Hydrogenovibrio crunogenus: one gene and its partner. The protein of the gene in region 2 interacts with the protein of the main gene of each other region in a pairwise test. Links are inferred from orthologs where the notes say so. Each region holds a gene or a part of one and is shown on either strand. Other genes may lie near its edges. The genes, in order: secB and secA.

Region 1 (12,296 bases), 1.5 Mb from region 2 along the record:
TGATAAGGAAAAAGCTAGAGAAGATCCAGAATGGACCCATTCTCGTCCTCTTTGGCCATATCCCCCTGTTTGGTTTAGGGTGGTACATAAGTTATATCCACTTAAGTTTCCCGCCTTTAATTCCGTTTTTAAGAAACCGCTTGTGGAATCAACTTCATCAAATTCAATAAAATGAAATGGGCTATCTTGCAGAGTCATTAAAAGAATCCAGGGTGAAAAGATTAGTATGGTGCATTTCGATAGTCAACGCAAAAAAAAAGCCCGTAGTGATTGAACAGCTACGGGCTTTTCAGAATATAAGCTTGGGGATGACCTACTCTCACATGCCACCTGACACACTACCATCGGCGCTAAGACGTTTCACTTCTGAGTTCGGAAAGGGATCAGGTGGTTCCATCTTGCTATTGTCCCCAAGCAATTGGGTTATGTAAGCGGTTCATTGTCATGAACCACTCACTGAATTTGGAAAAATCTCTGTTTAAATCTTAACTTAGGCTTCAATGCTCTTTAGAGTCTTACTCAAGCTCAAACATGTCAACCTTCAGTTCATCCATTGATAAACAAAAGTTACTTTTGAGTTGTATAGTTAAGCCTCACGGGTAATTAGTACAAGTTAGCTTCATTCATTACTGAACTTCCACACCTTGCCTATCAACGTCATAGTCTTTAACGGCCCTTTAGAAGACTTAAAGTCTAGGGAGAACTTATCTTGGGGCAGGTTTCCCGCTTAGATGCTTTCAGCGGTTATCCTTTCCGATCATAGCTACCCAGCAATGCCATTGGCATGACAACTGGAACACCAGCGGATCGTCCACTCCGGTCCTCTCGTACTAGGAGCAGCCCCCCTCAATTCTCCAACGCCCACGGCAGATAGGGACCGAACTGTCTCACGACGTTCTAAACCCAGCTCGCGTACCACTTTAAATGGCGAACAGCCATACCCTTGGGACCGACTTCAGCCCCAGGATGTGATGAGCCGACATCGAGGTGCCAAACACCGCCGTCGATATGAACTCTTGGGCGGTATCAGCCTGTTATCCCCGGAGTACCTTTTATCCGTTGAGCGATGGCCCTTCCACACAGAACCACCGGATCACTAGAACCTGCTTTCGCACCTGCTCGACGTGTCTGTCTCGCAGTCAAGCACCCTTTTACTCTTGCGCTCATTGCACGATGTCCGACCGTGCTGAGGGTACCTTCGCGCTCCTCCGTTACTCTTTAGGAGGAGACCGCCCCAGTCAAACTACCCACCATACACTGTCCCTGGGCAGGATTCACTGCCCTAGGTTAGAACCTCAATAATATCAGGGTGGTATTTCAAGGATGGCTCCACAATGACTGGCGTCACTGCTTCAAAGCCTCCCACCTATCCTACACAGATAGTATCAAAGTCCAGTGCAAAGCTGTAGTAAAGGTTCACGGGGTCTTTCCGTCTAGCCGCGGGTACGCAGCATCTTAACTGCGAGTTCAATTTCGCTGAGTCTCGGGTGGAGACAGTGTGGCCATCATTACGCCATTCGTGCAGGTCGGAACTTACCCGACAAGGAATTTCGCTACCTTAGGACCGTTATAGTTACGGCCGCCGTTTACCGGGGCTTCGATCAAGAGCTTCGCATAAGCTAACCCCATCAATTAACCTTCCGGCACCGGGCAGGCGTCACACCGTATACGTCATCTTTCGATTTTGCACAGTGCTATGTTTTTAGTAAACAGTTGCAGCCACCTGGTCTCTGCAACCCCCACTAGCTTAGAGAGCAAGTCTCATCACCGGCAGGGGCACACCTTCTCCCGAAGTTACGGTGTTATTTTGCCTAGTTCCTTCACCCGAGTTCTCTCAAGCGCCTTGGAATTCTCATCCTGACCACCTGTGTTGGTTTGGGGTACGATTCTTTATAACCTGAAGCTTAGAAGCTTTTCTTGGAAGCATGGCATCAACTACTTCGTCCAAAAGAGGACTCGTCATCAGTTCTCAGCATTAAGATCCCGGATTTGCCTAAGATCTCTGCCTACTACCTTAAACTTGCAACCATCAGCAAGCTAGTTTAGCCTTCTCCGTCCCTCCATCGCAGTTATAAAAAGTGCAGGAATATTAACCTGCTTCCCATCGACTACGCCTCTCGGCCTCGTCTTAGGGGTCGACTAACCCTACGTCGATTAACGTTGCGTAGGAAACCTTGGTCTTTCGGCGAGGGAGCTTTTCACTCCCTTTATCGCTACTCATGTCAGCATTCGCACTCGTGATACCTCCAGGATGCTTTACAACACCCCTTCGCAGGCTTACACGACGCTCCTCTACCATGCCATAAATGGCATCCACAGCTTCGGTACACTACTTAGCCCCGTTAAATCTTCGGCGCAGGCCGACTCGATCAGTGAGCTATTACGCTTTCTTTAAAGGATGGCTGCTTCTAAGCCAACCTCCTGACTGTCTAAGCCTTCCCACATCCTTTCCCACTGAGTAGTGTTTAGGGACCTTAGCTGGTGGTCTGGGTTGTTTCCCTCTTGACAACGGACGTTAGCACCCGCTGTCTGTCTCCCATGATTGCACTTGTTGGTATTCGGAGTTTGCAATGGGCTGCTAAGCCTTGACGGCCCGCTAGACCATAACAGTGCTCTACCCCCAACAGTGAGACATGAGGCTCTACCTAAATAGATTTCGAGGAGAACCAGCTATCTCCGGGCTTGATTAGCCTTTCACTCCGATCCACAGCTCATCCCCGCATTTTTCAACATACGTGGGTTCGGTCCTCCAGTACCTGTTACGGCACCTTCAACCTGGCCATGGATAGATCGCCCGGTTTCGGGTCTACGCCATGCTACTAAACGCCCATTTAAGACTCGGTTTCCCTTCGGCTCCCCTATTCGGTTAACCTCGCAACATAACGTAAGTCGCTGACCCATTATACAAAAGGTACGCAGTCACCCAACAAGTGGGCTCCTACTGCTTGTACGTACACGGTTTCAGGTTCTATTTCACTCCCCTTCAGGGGTTCTTTTCGCCTTTCCCTCACGGTACTGGTTCACTATCGGTCGGTAGAGAGTATTTAGCCTTGGAGGGTGGTCCCCCCATGTTCAAACAGAATTTCACGTGTTCCGTCCTACTCGAATAACACTTAATAAGATTTCGCATACAGGACTATCACCTTGTATCGTCACACTTTCCAGAGTGTTCTGCTATCTTAATAAATGCTTTAGGGCTGGTCCCCGTTCGCTCGCCGCTACTTGGGGAATCTCGGTTGATTTCTTTTCCTCTGGGTACTTAGATGTTTCAGTTCTCCAGGTTAGCCTCCCATAAAGGGATATCCATAAAGGATGGGTTTTCCCATTCGGAAATCCACGGATCAAAGCTTGTTTACTAACTCCCCGTGGCTTATCGCAAGTTACTACGTCCTTCATCGCCTTCTACCGCCTAGGCATCCACCGTGTACGCTTAGTCACTTAACTATACAACTCAAAAATAACCTTATGCCTTTTGTTAACTCCACAAGTTCTGGTAGCTATACCATTTATGAACTGCTTCTGTTTATAAGATCTAATGAGTGTACGTAACTAAAAGTTTTTTACGCTGACATGTTCTCGCTTGAGTTTGTATCGTGATTTTAATATCGGAACCTTTACATTCGTCATATCAAAATCATTGAACTCTTAAGATACATTGTTACCTCGTTAGCCCAGTCGTTGGAGACAACTGGACTAACTCAATAAACTGGCGACACTTCAAACTAATTAAAGTTTAAAGTGCTGTCGTTATCATCAAATAACGCCAGTTTATTGTTTCTAAGTTTATTTTTTAACTTAGAGATTTTTCCTAATTTTTAAAGAACTTCTTTGTTTCTTCAGCCAATATGACTGTTAATAAACTCTAGTTACTTTTGTAACTAAAACTCATTAACAGGGATATTGGTGGAGCTATGCGGGATCGAACCGCAGACCTCCTGCGTGCAAGGCAGGCGCTCTCCCAGCTGAGCTATAGCCCCAATCGGGTAATCAGCAGGTGATCTTTCTTCCCCTGATTTCATTTCTGACTAACGATTTAGTGCAAAAATTGGTGGGTCTGGGTGGATTTGAACCACCGACCTCACCCTTATCAGGGGTGCGCTCTAACCAACTGAGCTACAGACCCAGGTCGTTCTCATCTTTTCAGTAATTCAGAAATAATTTATGTGAAAGCTAGCTTAAGCTCGCAACCGTCTTTGTCTTAAAGGAGGTGATCCAGCCCCAGCTTCCGCTAGGGCTACCTTGTTACGACTTCACCCCAGTCATGAATCACAAAGTGGTGAGCGCCCTCCCGAAGGTTAGACTACCCACTTCTTTTGCAACCCACTCCCATGGTGTGACGGGCGGTGTGTACAAGGCCCGGGAACGTATTCACCGTGACATTCTGATTCACGATTACTAGCGATTCCGACTTCACGGAGTCGAGTTGCAGACTCCGATCCGGACTACGAGAGGTTTTATGAGATTCGCGCACTGTCGCCAGTTGGCTGCTCTTTGTACCCCCCATTGTAGCACGTGTGTAGCCCATCCCATAAGGGCCATGATGACTTGACGTCGTCCCCGCCTTCCTCCGGTTTATCACCGGCAGTCTCATTAGAGTTCTCAACTAAATGTTAGCAACTAATGATAAGGGTTGCGCTCGTTGCGGGACTTAACCCAACATCTCACGACACGAGCTGACGACAGCCATGCAGCACCTGTCACTGCGTTCCCGAAGGCACCAATCTATCTCTAGAAAGTTCGCAGGATGTCAAGGGATGGTAAGGTTCTTCGCGTTGCATCGAATTAAACCACATGCTCCACCGCTTGTGCGGGCCCCCGTCAATTCCTTTGAGTTTTAATCTTGCGACCGTACTCCCCAGGCGGTCAACTTATCGCGTTAGCTACGCTACTAACCTTTTTAATAAGGCCAACAGCTAGTTGACATCGTTTACGGCTTGGACTACCGGGGTATCTAATCCCGTTCGCTACCCAAGCTTTCGCACCTCAGCGTCAGTTTTAAGCCAGGAAGTCGCCTTCGCCACTGATGTTCCTCCAGATATCTACGCATTTCACTGCTACACCTGGAATTCCACTTCCCTCTCTTAAACTCTAGATTGCCAGTATCGGATGCAGTTCCTAGGTTGAGCCCAGGGCTTTCACAACCGACTTAACAGTCCGCCTACGCGCGCTTTACGCCCAGTAATTCCGAATAACGCTTGCACCCTCTGTATTACCGCGGCTGCTGGCACAGAGTTAGCCGGTGCTTCTTCTAAAGTTAACGTCAAACTAAGCAGGTATTAGCTACTTAATCTTCCTCACAATTGAAAGTGCTTTACAACCCTCGGGCCTTCTTCACACACGCGGCATGGCTGCATCAAGGTTTCCCTCATTGTGCAATATTCCCCACTGCTGCCTCCCGTAGGAGTCTGGGCCGTGTCTCAGTCCCAGTGTGGCTGATCATCCTCTCAAACCAGCTATAGATCGTCGCCTTGGTAGGCCTTTACCCTACCAACTAGCTAATCTAACGCGGGCTCATCCTTTAGCGATACCTTCCAAGGAGAGGGCACCTTTACTCCGTAGAGCATATTCGGTATTAGCATACGTTTCCATATGTTGTCCCCAACTAAAGGGTAGATTCCCACGCGTTACTCACCCGTCCGCCACTCGACGCCCAAAAACGCACACCGAAGTGATTGTTCTTGTCGTTTCCGTCCGACTTGCATGTGTTAGGCCTGCCGCCAGCGTTCATTCTGAGCCAGGATCAAACTCTTCAGTTTAATCTTGATTATGTTTTTTAATGAGCTTAACTGCTCACAAAACTCTCGAAATTAACAAGGTACATGTTTTACCATATACATAGTTGTCGAGATTTTTTATATTTGCGGTTACTCACTTAAGTAACTTCCACATAAATTATCTCTGAATTACCTGATTTTTAAAGAACTCTTGGTCTTCCTTACCAAGCCGTCTCACTTCGTGTTCCGTCTCAGTAAGCCGCGTATTATAGGCTTAACTTCTAATCAGCGTCAAGCTTTTTTTACGCTTTTTTTTCGAAGTTTTTATTCTCGATTTTCATCTCAAATAGCCACTCAAAAAACCCTTTTAAACACTTCCAAATTCCGCTGCCGTAGCTGCTTTATTTGAGCTCTGTTTGAAAGAGATGCGTATTCTAACCGCCACCCGTTTTTTTGCAACCCTTTTCTTTACTTTTTTTAAAGTTTTTTGACATTCAAATGACGATTCATACCAAATCCCTTGTAATATAAAGGACTTAGAGTTTTAGACTAATTTGAAGTAAATCTAAACAGCTTCATTACCTTTAACCCTGAAACCAAAAACCGCCAGGCCTGGCGGTTTTTAGTGCTTCTTAAAAGTAAAACAGATCTACTTATATAATATAAAAAGACTAGGCACTCACCGTAATGCGGGCAAACTTTCTTTTTCCGACTTGATACACTTGCTGCTCGCAGTTTTCGACAGGCGCTCTACTATCCGTTACCTTCTCACCATTAAGCTTAACCGCGCCTTGCTTCACCATTCGATGACCATCGGACGTCGAAGATACCAGTCCCGCTTCTTTTAAAAGATTGGCTAACGGCATAACGTCATTAAAAGTAAATTCAGGCATTTCGTCTGGAATGGCATTTTTTGAAAAACGAGTTTCAAAATCTTTCAAAGCGGCTTCAGCTGATTCTTTATCATGGAAACGCTCAATCAATTCTAATGCTAGTTTAATTTTAATATTACGAGGATTCTCGCCATTCTCTACCGCATTCTTATACCCAGCAATGGTTTCTAACGATTCAAATGAAAGCAATTCAAAATAGCGCCACATCAACTCGTCTGAAACCGACATCACTTTACCAAACATATCATTTGGTGCATCTTTAATCCCAATATAGTTATTTAAAGACTTCGACATTTTTTGTACCCCATCCAAACCTTCTAGGATTGGCATAGTTAAGGTACATTGAGCCTCTTTACCATAATGCTGTTGCAGAGTACGCCCCATCAATAAGTTGAACTTCTGGTCCGTCCCACCTAATTCGATATCAGAGTCTAACGCGACGGAATCATACCCTTGAACCAAAGGATATAAAAACTCATGAATAGCGATTGGCGTATTGGACTGATAACGCTCACCAAAATCATTACGCTCCAACATTCGGGCAACGGTTGTCGTTCCAGCCAGCTTAATCATATCGGCCGCACTTAATTTCGACATCCATTCTGAGTTAAACACCACCTTGGTTTTAGCAGGGTCTAAAATTTTAAACACTTGTTCTTTATAAGTTTCGGCATTTTTCAAAACATCTTCTTCCGACAAAGGCGGACGCGTCGCACTCTTTCCTGTTGGGTCACCAATCATGGCGGTAAAATCGCCAATTAAAAACAAAATCTCATGCCCTAGGTCTTGAAACTGACGCAACTTATTGATCAACACCGTATGCCCTAAATGCAAATCAGGCGCTGTTGGGTCAAAGCCGGCTTTGATTTTCAACGGCTTACCTTTTTTTAACTTTTCAATCAGTTCTTTTTCTACCAGGATTTCTTCAGCACCACGCTGAATTACTGCCATCTGTTCTTCTACTGTCTTCATCATTGTTCTACTTATCTCATTAACCGCACAAAACGGTGTCTGTATTTAATATGAGTTTACCCGTCATTTCTGCAACGGATTGATAACCATAACGGGCCATGTACTTTTCAATGCCCTGGTTGATTTTTTTGACCAACAATGGATCTTTCGCCATCGCGGTCCCCACTGCAACCATCGATGCACCCGCCAAAAGAAATTCAATGGCATCATCTGCCGAAGCAATGCCGCCCAAACCGATAATCGGCACATTGTATTGCTTTGCGACTTGATACACCTGATGCACTTTTAATAACGCTACCGGCTTAATCGCTGGGCCGGACAAACCGCCTTGATTGTTTCCAAGCGTGGGCCGAGCCGAGTGAATGTCAATTTGCATGCCCATTAACGTATTAATTGCCGACAGCATATCGGCACCGGCATCAATGACTCGGCGTGCACCTTCCGCAATATCGGTTTGATTGGGTGATAATTTCACAATCAAAGGTTTGGTCGTATTGGCCCGACAGGCTTCAACCACTTTTGCAGCCATATCAGGATCGTTTCCAAACGCCGCACCGCCTTTTTTAACATTCGGACAAGAGATATTCACCTCAATGGCCGGCAAGTCGGTTTGATCGAACAAACGAACCACTTCGGCATACTCTTCAATAGAAGAGCCGGACACATTAATAATAAATTGTGATTGGCTTAAGTCTAACTTTGGTAGATAATCTTTTATCACAGCATGAGCGCCGGGGTTTTGCAGTCCGATGGAATTCAGCAAACCACTGGCTGTTTCCATGACTCTTTCTGGTTTATTACCAAGCTTTGGCTCTAGCGTGGTGCCTTTTAAAAACACCGCGCCGACATCGCGGTTGGAAAACCCAGAAACAGCTTGGTATTCTATGCCGTACCCCGCATTCCCTGAAGCCATCGCCACAGGGTTGCGAAAATTAAGACCACACAAATTAACAGATAAATCGACCAAAATTTTTCACCACTTAAAAGTTATAACAAAATGATACACATCATCTTATATGAACCCGAAATTCCGCAGAACACCGGTGCTTTAATTCGCCTCAGCGCCAATATGGGCGCACACTTACACTTAATTCAACCTTATGCGTTTGATTTAAGTGAAAAGAAAGTTCGTCGTGCCGGCCTAGATTATGCAGAGCTCGCCAACCTTCAAGAACACCCTTCACTTGAAGCATGCCTCGAGACGATCAAGCCAAATCGCGTCTTCGCTTTGACCACAAAAACCGAGCGCTATTATACCGAACCTACTTTTGAAAACGGAGATGCTTTTTTATTCGGCCCTGAAACCCGCGGCCTTCCTAAAGACGTCATCGAAAGTTTACCTGAAGACCAACGGCTTACCATCCCAATGATTCCAGGTGGTCGAAGCTTAAACTTAGCCAATGCCGTGTCCGTTATGGCGTATGAAGCTTGGCGCCAGCTCGGCTTTGACATGAACCTCTAACAACGCCCGAGCATACTGCCCATAAAGTCTAAACGGCAAAAACCACCAGGTCTGGTGGTTTTTTATGCTACGTTCAAATTCAAACCCGCTTCAATAATCGTGACTAAGCGAACTCTAGCTCAGATCGGCCGTGGCGACGCATTAACTCTTTCACGGCTTGTTCCGCAGTGCTGTTCCCGACAATAATATTGTAGACCTGTTCCATGATCGGCAAATCCAACTGGTACTTATCCGCAATCAACTTGACTGCTTTGACGGCTTTAACCCCTTCAACCACTTGACCAATTTCTTGAATCACTTCTTCAGCAGGCCGCTGCGACTGTGCCAACATCAAACCAAAGCGACGATTACGTGACAAGTCATCGGTACAGGTCAGCACCAAATCACCCAGTCCCGACAAACCCATCATTGTTTCATGCTTCGCACCAAGTGCATCCCCAAATCGCATCATTTCAACCATACCGCGACCAATCAGTGCTGCTCGCGCATTCGCACCTAATCGCAACCCGTCGGATAAACCCGTCGCAATGGCCATGATATTTTTATAGGCACCGCCAATTTCGACCCCTACCACATCAGGCTGGGTATACATTCTAAAGGTATCACAGTGAAAAGCATCCGCCCAAAACTGAGCTTCTTCCTGGTCTCGCGACGCGCTCACCATCGCCGTCGGCAACCCTCTTGCTACTTCCGCGGCAAAAGTTGGCCCAGAGAGTACAGCAAAAGAAATGCGCTCACCCAACTCCTGCTGCACAATCTCATGCAACATTAAACTGGTATCCGGCTCAAATCCTTTGGTTGCCCAGGCCAAGTGATAATGACCTTTAGACCCCATCATAATGTGATGCATTTTCTGAAGCACTTCCCGAAAAGCCTGACTAGGAACCACCATTAATACAGCATCAACATCCGTTAAGGTCGCCTTTAAATCACTTTGCACACTTAACAAGTCTGGAAAAGGCACCCCTTTCAGGTAGCGTACATTTTCTCTTGCTGACTCGAGCGTTGCGGCATTTTCAGGATTGTGATCCCAAAGCTTAACCTGATGACCAATTCGAGACAAATGAATTGCCAACGCCGACCCCCAGGCACCAGCACCTAATACGGCAATCGTCAAAGGTTTATTGGCTATTGTCACGCAGTCTCTACCAGTTTATTGTTTCGTTGATTCAGCTTGTTTTTGCAAATGATCTGCATAAATCCCTTCAAAGTTCACTGGCTCCAGTAATAATTGTGGGAATCCACCACGCGTTACTAGATCAGAAACGGCTTCACGCGCGTAAGGGAACAAGGTATTTGGACATTGAACTCCTAACAAATAATTCGTTTCACCTTCATCAAAGCCCATTAGAGTGAAAATACCCGCTTGCTCAACTTCACATAGGAAAGCAGTCTTATCATCCATTTTAGTTGTCGCGGTAACGCGCACAACTACGTGAAACACACCTTCTTCTAAAGAGCGGCTTTCGACATTCAAGTCAACATCCAGCTGTGGTTGAAAGTCTTGTGTGAAAATTTCTGGTGAATTTGGCGCTTCAAACGACACGTTACGCGTGTAGACTTTTTGAATCCCAAACTGTTTTTCTTGGTTTTCTTCTGACATCTTGCCTTTAATCCTTAATTAATTACTTTGCTAAAATCTGATCCAACTCACCAGAACGGTCGGCAGCAGATAAATCGTCAAAACCACCGATATGCTGTTCACCTACAAAAACCTGCGGTACGGTATTGCGCCCCGTCTTTTCCTGTAACTCCTGCCACATCGAACGATCCGTTCCGACATCAATCACATCGTATGTCAATCCTTTACCATCCAATAAACTCTTAGCCATGGTGCAAAAAGGACAGGTTTTTGTCGCATAAATAATGATTTCTGGTTGTGTTGAACTCACTTTTTTTCCTTTCTTAGCTTTTTTTTTGAAACGGGCTTATTCAAAGGCAACCCTGCATTTTTCCAAGACATCACCCCGCCACTCAAATTATGAACTTTGGTAAAGCCTTGTTTAACCAAGGCTTTGGCTACGGAAGCCGAACGCATGCCTGACTGACAATACACCAATACATCTTCATCCTTGTGCTTCGCGACCATTTCTGGTTTTTTGGCAACCTCAGAGGATGAAATATTATCCGCTTCCCCGATGTACCCTGTTTTATATTCTGCATCGGTACGGACATCCAACACCCAAGCACCGGAATTATATAGTCGCACCGCCTCATCTGCATTGACAGAGCGATACCCTGAAACCTTGTCTCCAAAATAACTGAAAATCAACATCATGACGATGACGCCTAATGCAATAAACAGAAAAATTTGCTCTTCCACAAATTCAATAAACATTCGTTTTCCCTTAAACTAACATATGAATCAAAATTCAAAGCTAATGATTTTAACAGTGAAACTGGTTACAATAAATGACATTTTGAAATTTTTATACGTTTTGCCGAGAATGTCACCCTACTCTGCGAAACATCTTCTCAAAAGGAAACGATATGACAAAACCCGTGCAAATTAAAAACCGACCAACTGGATTGATCATCTTGGATGGCTGGGGACATCGTGAAGCAACACAACACAATGCCATTGCACAAGCCCATACGCCAAACTGGGACAACCTACTTAAAGACTATCACCACACCTTGATCAATACTTCCGGTATGGCCGTAGGGTTGCCTGAAGGGCAAATGGGGAATTCCGAAGTCGGCCATATGAACCTCGGCGCTGGACGCGTGGTTTACCAGGAACTGACTCGCATTCAGAAAGACATCGATGATGGACGCTTTTTTGAAAACAACGCTTTAGTCAAAGCAATTGATGCGGCCAGCAACCGCAACCACAAAGTCCATATTTTAGGCCTTCTATCAGATGGTGGGGTGCACTCACACATCAGCCACATCAAGGCCAGCATTAAAATGGCTCACGACCGCGGCGCCAAAGTGTATGTACACATCTTCACTGACGGACGAGACACGGCACCGCAAAGCGCACTTCAGTATATTGAAGAGCTCGAAACCTTCATGAAAGAACTGGGCGGCGGACGCATTGCATCGGTTACAGGCCGTTACTTTGCATTAGACCGTGACAACCGTTGGGAGCGCGTCAAAAAAGCGTACGATGCCATTGCCTGCGGTTCAGCGGAATTTGAAGCGAAAAATGCAAAAGAAGCTGTAGAGATGGCTTATGCTCGAGGTGAAAATGATGAGTTTATTCAAGCCACCGTCATCCCTCGCAACAATGGCAAACCAGCCCGTGTTAAA
Region 2 (9,460 bases):
CTCGTTAAACGTTAAAATATTGGCATTGTAAATCGAATTTGGGAAAAACTATGAGTCAATACTGGAGTCAACTTGTTCACACACTTACCCCTTATGTTCCGGGTGAGCAACCTAAAGTCGACAACTTGATAAAACTAAACACCAATGAAAGCCCTTATCCGCCTTCGCCATTGGTCTTAAACGCTTTAACAAACCAGTTAAATGATAAGTTGAGACTTTATCCCGATCCAAGTTCCGAAGATCTTAAGCAGAGTATAGCCACATACTATGGTGTTGAATCCCGTCAAGTTTTTGTGGGCAACGGGTCAGATGAAGTGTTAGCCCATGCTTTCATGGCTCTATTGAAACAAGACAAGCCCATTTTATTTCCGGATATCAGCTACAGTTTTTATCCTGTTTATTGCGGTTTATATGAGATTGACCACCAAACCATTCCCTTAACGGATGCGTTCGAAATCAATCCTGCAGATTACAACATTGAAAATGGAGGGATTATTTTCCCCAACCCAAATGCACCGACAGGCAGACTGTTGCCCCTGCAAGCCATAGAGCAAATCGTGCAACAAAACGCCTCATCCGTGGTGGTTGTGGATGAAGCTTATATCGATTTTGGTGGCGAATCAGCTGCCCAGCTTGTGAAGCGTTATCCAAATTTATTGGTGGTGCAAACCTTCTCAAAATCTCGTGCATTGGCAGGGCTTAGAGTTGGCTTTGCGCTTGGTGATTCGGCACTTATTGAAGGGTTGGAGCGTGTTAAAAACAGTTTTAACTCTTACCCTCTTGACCGTTTAGCCACTGCTGGTGCCATTGCCGCAATCGAAGATGAGGCCTATTTCAAACAAAGTTGTGAAAAAATCATCTCTACCCGTGACACATTGACTCAGTTTTTAGAAGATAACGGGTTTGAAGTCATTCCTTCTGCCGCAAACTTTGTGTTTACTAAACACCCTCAGATGCAAGCAGAAGACATTGCACAGCAATTAAGGAAAAAAGCCATTATTGTGCGTTATTTCAATAAACCTCGTATTGATCAATATTTACGCATTACAATCGGAACCGAGCAAGAAAACACACAGCTTTGCCAGGCGCTCACCGACATTCTCAAAGCTCAAAACACATAAATTTCGCTTATAAAAAAACGCCAACTCAGTGGCGTTTTTTTCTGATCAAGCTCTATCGGTTATGTTCGATATTCTGCATTGATTTTGACATAATCATACGAAAAATCCGTTGTCCAAACAGTTTCTGAAACCTGACCACGGTTCAATATAATACGAATTTCAATATCCGTCTCATTCATCACTGCCTGACCCGCTTCTTCGGTATATGAATCAGCACGACCACCGTTATCCACCAGTAAAACATCGCCCAGATAAATCTGCAATGCATTAATATCCAAACCAACAACGCCGGCACGTCCCACAGCCGCCAAAATCCGACCCCAGTTAGGATCAGACGCGAACAGTGCGGTTTTTACCAATGGAGACAACGCGACAGCATGCGCGACTTTCAGGCACTCCTCAACAGAGTCCCCTGATTCAACCTTAATGGCTACAAACTTAGTCGCACCTTCCCCATCTCGCACAATCATTTGTGCCAATTCAGTCATCACTTCATTTAACACTTTTGCAAAAACCTGATAGGCAGAAGAATCAGGATCTGTAATTTCGGGCATGTCTGCCTGCTGTGTCGCGGTTAAGGTACACGCATCATTTGTCGAGGTGTCTCCATCAACCGTAATTCGGTTAAACGACAGTGACACCGAATCGAGCAAGGCTTTGTCCAGGCAGGCCTGGGAGATTTTAGCATCCGTTGCTGCAAATCCTAGCATGGTCGCCATGTTCGGATGAATCATACCCGATCCTTTTGAAAAGCCGGTCAACGTCACAGTATGACCTTCAATATCAAATTGACGGCTGGCAGTTTTCGGATGGGTATCCGTCGTCATAATTCCTTTTGCAGCCATTTCCCAACCATCAATGGTTTGATTTGCAATGGCTGCGGGCACGGCGGATTCAATTTTAGGCATAGGTAAATTTTGTCCAATCACCCCTGTAGAAAAAGGCAGCACCGCTTGTTCGGAAATACCGAGCTCTTCAGCCACCCAATGACAGGTTTGTTGTGCATCTAACATGCCTTGTTGACCCGTCCCGGCATTGGCATTACCGCTGTTAATCACCAACGCGCGGGTCGGAGTGTTTTTTAAATTTTGTTTTGCCAGCGTAACAGGCGCGGCACAAAAGGCATTCGTAGTAAATGTCGCAGCCGTGCGACTGCCTTCCACAAATGAAATAACGACAAAGTCTTCTACCCCAGACTTTTTAATTTTTGCCTGAGTTGTTCCTAAATAAACACCAGAGACGGGATGAATATTTGATGTTTGCGCCATACTGTTTCTCCAAAATAAAAAAGTCCACACTGGCAATGAATTCAAAATTCATTTGCATATGCTTCACGGCATATGCGCCAGAGTGGACTTCAATAACGCTTGTTTAGATTTTAATTTAATTTACCACAACATTGTTTATATTTTTTTCCTGAACCGCAAGGGCAAGGATCATTACGCCCAACTTTCGGGGTTTCACGACGATAAGTCGCATCAGCTGAATCCTGTTCGGAATCTGATGAGCCATTCACAGCATCAGAAATCCCTTTTGCAGCCGGATGATTGGCTTCCAATTCCTGTGGACGCTCTTCAATCTGTTGCTTTTCATAGGCATCAACATCATCTGCGCCTTGAATTTGAACCATCGATAAAGTTTGAACGGTCTCAAACATAACCTCATCCAGAAAGGCTTCAAACATTTCAGCAGCCGTCGCACGATACTCCTGGAAAGGATCTTTTTGTGCAAATCCTTTTAAGTGGATCCAGCGACGCAAATAGTCCATTTCATTTAGATGTTCACGCCATTGCTTATCAATGGTTCTAAGTAACACTTCTTTTTCAAAATGATGACGGGTTTTTTCATCAATCACCGCCATTTTGTTTTGATAAAGCACTTTGGCTTCTGCGATAATTTTTTCACGCAGTTTTTCTTCAAACAGTCCTTTATCTTCTTGCAACCAATCTGAAATAGGGAAGGTTAAGCCTAGGTCATCCTGAAGCTGCTTTTCCAAACCAGACACATTCCATTGCTCTTCAATGCTTCCTGGCGGAATAAAGCCAGCCATCATTGTTTCAATGACATTTTCACGTAAAGCATCGATAATCTCAGACACATCCTCTTCTTCCATCAGCTCATTACGCTGAGCATAAACCACTTTGCGCTGTTCATTGGAAATATTATCGAATTTCAATAAGTTAGCACGTTCATCCTGGTGCATTCTTTCAACTTGCTTTTGCGCGCGTTCAATCGATTTGGTCACCATGTTATGTTCAATGGCTTCATCCGATTTCATGCCCAGACGACGCATCATGTTTTTCACTTTTTCAGATGCAAATCGGCGCATTAAGTCATCATCTAAAGATAAGTAGAAGCGTGTCACCCCTGGATCACCTTGACGCCCGGAACGGCCACGTAACTGGTTGTCGATACGGCGTGATTCATGTCTTTCTGAACCAATAACCATCAGCCCACCTTTTTCGACAACTTCATCATGCCTGACTTCCCAATCAGCTTTGATTTCAGCTATTTGCGCTTCCGTTGGATTATCTAAAGATTCGATTTCCATGTCTAGGTTCCCCCCTAGCACGATATCGGTTCCTCGACCCGCCATGTTTGTCGCAATAGTCACCGCTCCTGGACGACCCGCTTGTGCAATAATGGTAGCTTCTTTTTCATGCTGCTTCGCATTCAAGACATTATGCGGAATGCCTTCTTTTTCAAATAAAGAAGACAGTACTTCAGAGAGTTCAATAGATGCTGTCCCAACTAAAATTGGCTGCCTTGTTTTAACGACTTCTTTCACTTCTCGGACGATGGCTGCCAACTTCCCTTCAATATCCAAGAACACCAAATCCGGCAAATCTTGACGCTTTGGTACTTTATTGGTCGGCACCACAACCACTTCAAGGCTGTAGGTCGATAAAAACTCACCTGCTTCAGTATCGGCTGTCCCTGTCATACCAGACAACTTCGTGTACTGTCTAAAGTAATTTTGAAAGGTAATCGATGCATAGGTTTGGCTTTCGGCCTGGATCGGAACACCTTCTTTGGCCTCAACGGCCTGGTGCAACCCATCCCCCCAACGACGACCAGACATTTTACGTCCAGTAAATTCATCAATAATCACGACTTCATTATCCTGAACAATGTAATCGGTATTCTTTTCAAACAAAAGATGCGCTCTTAAGGAAGCATTCACATACTTCATCAAACTGATATGCTCGGCATCATAAAGAGAATCGCCTTCTTCCAGCAAACCAACCTCAACCAGCATGGCTTCAACTTTTGAATGCCCTTCATCAGTCAAATGGATTTGCTTCGATTTTTCATCAATCGTGTAATCACCACTCGACGTTTTGGTCTCTAGATCCTCTTCACCTCTTTCCAGTCCTTTGACCAAAGGGTTCATTTTTTGATATAAATCTGACTTATCTTCAGCAGGCCCGGAGATAATGAGAGGCGTTCTGGCTTCATCGATCAGAATCGAATCGACCTCATCGACAATCGCAAAATTTTGCCCTCGCATCACTCGCTCTTCAGCGAAGATCGCCATATTATCGCGAAGATAATCAAAACCGAATTCATTATTGGTTCCGTAAGTAATGTCTGCGTTATAAGCAGTTTGCTTTTCATTACTGGTCTGACCAGACAGAACGACTCCTGTCGTTAAACCTAGAAAGCCATATAGCTGCCCCATCCATTCCGCATCACGAGAAGCCAAATAATCATTCACGGTAATGACATGAACCCCCTTACCCGATAATGCATTTAAATAAGCAGGTAGTGTTGCCACCAGGGTTTTTCCTTCCCCTGTCCGCATTTCAGAAATTTTCCCTTCGTGTAGCACCATCCCCCCAATTAACTGGGTGTCGTAATGACGCATTCCCATGACTCTTTTACCGGCTTCTCTTACCACCGCAAACGCTTCAGGCAGAATCTGATCTAATGAGATCCCTTCAGAAATCTGGCTTTTAAAATAATCTGTTTTCGCTCTGAGTTCATCATCCGAAAGCTGAGATAAGCTTTCTTCTAACGCATTAATTTGTTGAACTTTTTTACGGTATTGTTTAAGCAGTCGTTCGTTTCGACTACCAAATAATTTTTTGAAAATATTAAGTGCCATTAGCGCTTGAATCCAATAAAGAGTTTAGTTGTATAAACCTTATTTCATAGGCTATACAAGGATTGATAGAAAAGGCTGAACAATGCCGAACCGATATGATGAAACACCATTTTACGAGTTATCGACAACTTGTAAAGCACTACTGCTATTTTAGTAAATGCTGATTATTCTAACACATTTAAAAGGATGACAAAGTAAGGAGAATCACGAACATTTGGAATCAATCATTCGAAAGAGAGGGCTCTACAAACCGAGCATGCGTGAGTCACTCTTTTCACTAAGAATGACTGCACTTTGAATCTGATAAAAACAAAAATCAGGAATAAATTGCGTTACACAAGAATCTTACTACTACCATACTGAATTGGCGGCTCTTCATCATCATACGTTACAACTTCATATGCCTCAGAATCTGCCACTAACGCTCTGAGTAGCTGATTATTTAATGCATGGCCTGATTTATGCGCTGTAAACTCACCAATAATAGGATGGCCTGCCATATATAAATCCCCAACGGCATCCAGAATCTTATGGCGCACAAATTCATCTTTGTCTCTAAGCCCTTCCTGGTTCACAACGCCATTTTCATCCAATCCAATCGCATTATGTAACCCAGCACCCAGCCCCAAGTTTTGAGCTCTTAGCTTTTCCATGTCTTTCATAAACCCAAAAGTCCGAGCCCGGCTCACTTCTTTAAAATAAGCCGTCGAAGAAAAACTAAGCGTCATTTTTTCAGCCGTTTGGTCAAAGGCAGGATGATCAAACTCAATCGAAAAATTTAAACGGAACCCTTCATAAGGTTTGAATTCCGCCACGCCGCCTTTTTCATTTTCGACCTGAACCTGTTTTTTAATGCGTATAAATTTCTTTGGCGCCTCTTGCAGCTGAATACCAGCTGATTGTAGCAAGAAAATAAAATGTGACGCACTCCCATCCATAATAGGCACTTCGTCGGCCGTGATATCAATATACAAATTATCAATACCGACGCCTGCTAGAGCTGACATTAAATGCTCAATCGTGGCAATTTTAATTTTTTGCTCGCCTTGCTCTTGCACAATGGTCGTACACAGCATCGTTTCTTTGACTAATTCAGGTGAAACAGGAAATTCAACGACAGGAGTTTGATCAATTCGGCGGAATACGATTCCGGTATTCACAGGAGCCGGGCGCAACGTCATAATTGATTTATGACCGGTATGAAGCCCGACACCTTTAGCTTTGATAGGATTGGCAAGAGTTCTTTGTTTCACGCGATTGTCTTCTACTTTATTGAAGTAAACTATAATCGGTGAATTTTAACACAGATAGCAAACCGCTCTTTCTAAAAATTTTTACTGAACCAGCTTTTCATTTTTTCAAGAACAGATTCTTTATCTAACGTTAATTCACTTGCTTTTTCTGAGGAAAAACGAGTCCCTGGATGTTCTTTTGCATACATTAACAGGCCGACAGTTGTTGCAAAAGAAGGGTTACACACTTCTTCTTTAAGGCCGGTCACATCATGAGGCATTCCTAAACGTACAGGCATATGAAATACTTCTTCTGCCAATTCGACCGCTCCTTCCACTAGGGAGCTTCCTCCCGTCAACACAATACCCGCCGCAATTTTGTTTTCAAAATCAGTACGACGTAATTCGGCTTGAATCAACTGAAAAAGTTCTTCATAACGTGGTTCGATCACTTCTACCAAAGTGTGGCGTGACAAACATCTTGCCGGTCGATCCCCCACACTCGGCACTTCAATTTCTTCATCTTGAGAGATTAGCTGAGGTAAAGCACACGCATATTTTTTCTTAATGTCTTCTGCCGCTTGTTTAGGCGTTCTTAACGCCATCGCAATATCATTGGTGACTTGATCTCCGGCCACCGGAATCACAGCCGAATGTCGAATTGCGCCATTTTGAAAAATCGCAATATCCGTGGTTCCCCCACCAATATCAACCAGGCAAACCCCTAACTCTTTCTCATCTTCTGATAGAACCGCCTCAGAAGACGCCAGCTGTTCTAAGATCAGGTTATCCACTTTCAAGGAGCAACGTTCAACACACTTGGTAATATTTTGTGCCGCACTCACTGAGCCCGTCACCATATGTACTTTTGCCTCTAAACGCACTCCCGACATCCCAATGGGCTCACGAATCCCCCCTTGGTTATCGATCATGAATTCCTGAGGCAGAATGTGCAATACTTCCTGATCTCCAGGAATCGCAATGGTTTGCGCTGCGTCAATGACTCGCTGAACATCTTCTTCTTGAACTTCCTGATTACTGATCGCCACCATGCCATTCGAGTTAAAACTGCCAATATGACTACCTGCAATACCAACAGAAACGGATTCTGCCTTTATGCCGGACATTCTTTCTGCTTCATCAATTGCTCTCTGAATCGACTCAACCGTTGAATCAATATTAACAACAACCCCTTTTTTTAGCCCTTTAGAAGGATGAGTTCCCATACCAACCACTTCAATATTGCCATCTTCTTTCACTTTTCCGATGATTGCTGCAATTTTTGAAGTACCAATATCTAAACCGATCACAACATTAGCGTTGGGGTTTTGTTGCTTTCTTGCCATTCGTTTTTCACCTTTAATTGGATAATGCTAATACAAGCACTTTACCGCTTCCATACTTTGGCGTAGCGTTTATGCTACTCTTCAAGCTGTTTTTTCTGCTTGATAACAAAGCCATTACTATATCTTAAATCAAATACTTGTGCGAATTTTCTTAATGTTTGTTTGGTCTTTGGGAGCGCCCTGATAAATCGACTTAATTTCGCTTGCCACGCTTCTTTATCCAGCAGCACCGTCACGCCCGATAAAAAATGAACATCCCAACTCCCATCTGGCTGTTGCTTTAACATATCAATCGTCCAGCCTAAGGGTTTAAACTTCTCTTGAAAGACCATTAAATCATGCAATAGCTTTCTGGATTGCAAGGGGTTTCCCTCTAGAACAACCCAATCTCTAAAAGGGGTAATATCATGCGGGTAAAAAATATCACCCGATTGATTTAATAGACCATCTTCACGCCAACGCGCGACAGGATTTTGCTCTTCAAGTGAAATAATGACTTTATTCGGCCAGCGTCGTTTCACTTTTGCTTTATAAACCCACTCCAAGCGTAACAAATCAGCATGAAGTTTTTCTAAGTCAACTCGCCAGAAAGATTCACCAATATAAGGTTGAACAATGTTTTGTACTGTTTCGGAGGAGACTCTTTTCAGCTCCCCATTCAATTGAGCCTCAGTTAATACACGCGCAGGTGAAAAAAAAATCCAAACAGCAATCAAGATAAACAAACTTAAAACAAACGCTAAAGATAATTTCTTTTTCACCGTAGTATCAGCCCAGTCCGTTTATGGCAGTGTCAATGAAACTAGCTTTAACACCAATTTTGAAAAGCTTAAATCAACAGCTTTAGCAGCCATTGGTACCAAGCTGTGATCGGTCATACCAGGAACGGTATTAATCTCTATCAACCATGGTTGACTTTGATCATCCAACATCAAGTCCACTCGCCCCCAGTGGCGAGCACCGACAGCATCAAACGCCTGTAACACTAATGCCTGAATTCTCTTTTCTTCTTCAGCTGCCAGACCACAAGGGCATAAATACTCAGTGGTGTTTGATTGATACTTGGCATCGAAATCATAAAAATCATGGTCTGTTTTTAGTTGAATCATTGGCAATGCCTCACCATCCAACACGGCACACGTAAATTCTCGCCCCGTGACCCATTGCTCAATTAAAATTTCAGAATCGTATTGTTGTGCAAAATCGACCGCTTCTTGCAAGACATCAAGCGTGTCTACTTTACGCATTCCGATACTCGACCCTTCATGACTCGGTTTGACAATCACAGGGAAAGTTAAATCAAAATTTTCAACATCCAGCGGACTTGAAGAAGACACCACTTTAAAAGCTGGCGTCGGCAAGCCGACACCTTTCCAAAGCCACTTTGTTCTAAGTTTATCCATAGCTAAGGCAGAAGCGGTCATGCCACTTCCAGTGTAAGGTAAGGCTAAAGAATCTAACACAGCTTGAACACCGCCATCTTCTCCCCAACGGCCATGTAATGCAATAAATGCCCGGTCATATTTTTGTGCAATTTCAACTAACTGTGCAACGGATGTAACATCGCAACCAACCGCCTCCACGCCTTCACTTTTAAGCGCTTCAAGGATCGCTGCGCCACTGCGAAGCGATACATCCCTTTCTGCAGCGACC

The links.
Region 1: the proteins of secA (region 2) and secB interact in binary tests that used the Escherichia coli proteins (3 or more experiments, as listed by UniProt). The link is inferred for Hydrogenovibrio crunogenus from one-to-one orthologs.

What each region holds. Positions count from the first base shown.
Region 1 is NZ_CP032096.1:2,151,074-2,163,369, forward strand. What follows is about bases 8,920-11,785. They hold secB (protein-export chaperone SecB), read right to left. Parts: upstream 10,645-11,785; coding sequence 10,195-10,644; downstream 8,920-10,194. Other genes in these bases: GHNINEIG_RS10285 (tRNA (cytidine(34)-2'-O)-methyltransferase), read left to right, coding at 8,920-9,041; GHNINEIG_RS10290 (NAD(P)H-dependent glycerol-3-phosphate dehydrogenase), read right to left, coding at 9,145-10,179; grxC (glutaredoxin 3), read right to left, coding at 10,667-10,933; GHNINEIG_RS10305 (rhodanese-like domain-containing protein), read right to left, coding at 10,930-11,379; gpmI (2,3-bisphosphoglycerate-independent phosphoglycerate mutase), read left to right, coding at 11,532-11,785. In the rest of the region: GHNINEIG_RS10245 (biotin--[acetyl-CoA-carboxylase] ligase), read right to left, coding at 1-198; tyrS (tyrosine--tRNA ligase), read right to left, coding at 6,386-7,579; GHNINEIG_RS10280 (dihydroorotate dehydrogenase), read right to left, coding at 7,599-8,546; more of GHNINEIG_RS10285, read left to right, coding at 8,577-8,919; more of gpmI, read left to right, coding at 11,786-12,296. UniProt on the Escherichia coli protein: One of the proteins required for the normal export of some preproteins out of the cell cytoplasm. It is a molecular chaperone that binds to a subset of precursor proteins, maintaining them in a translocation-competent state.
Region 2 is NZ_CP032096.1:665,255-674,714, reverse strand. Bases 2,300-5,619 are described here. They hold secA (preprotein translocase subunit SecA), read right to left. Parts: upstream 5,230-5,619; coding sequence 2,500-5,229; downstream 2,300-2,499. Other genes in these bases: lpxC (UDP-3-O-acyl-N-acetylglucosamine deacetylase), read right to left, coding at 5,562-5,619; argJ (bifunctional glutamate N-acetyltransferase/amino-acid acetyltransferase ArgJ), read right to left, coding at 2,300-2,389. In the rest of the region: hisC (histidinol-phosphate transaminase), read left to right, coding at 51-1,121; more of argJ, read right to left, coding at 1,181-2,299; more of lpxC, read right to left, coding at 5,620-6,482; cell division protein FtsA, read right to left, coding at 6,554-7,807; GHNINEIG_RS03085 (cell division protein FtsQ/DivIB), read right to left, coding at 7,882-8,568; GHNINEIG_RS03080 (D-alanine--D-alanine ligase), read right to left, coding at 8,590-9,460. UniProt on the Escherichia coli protein: Required for protein export, interacts with the SecYEG preprotein conducting channel.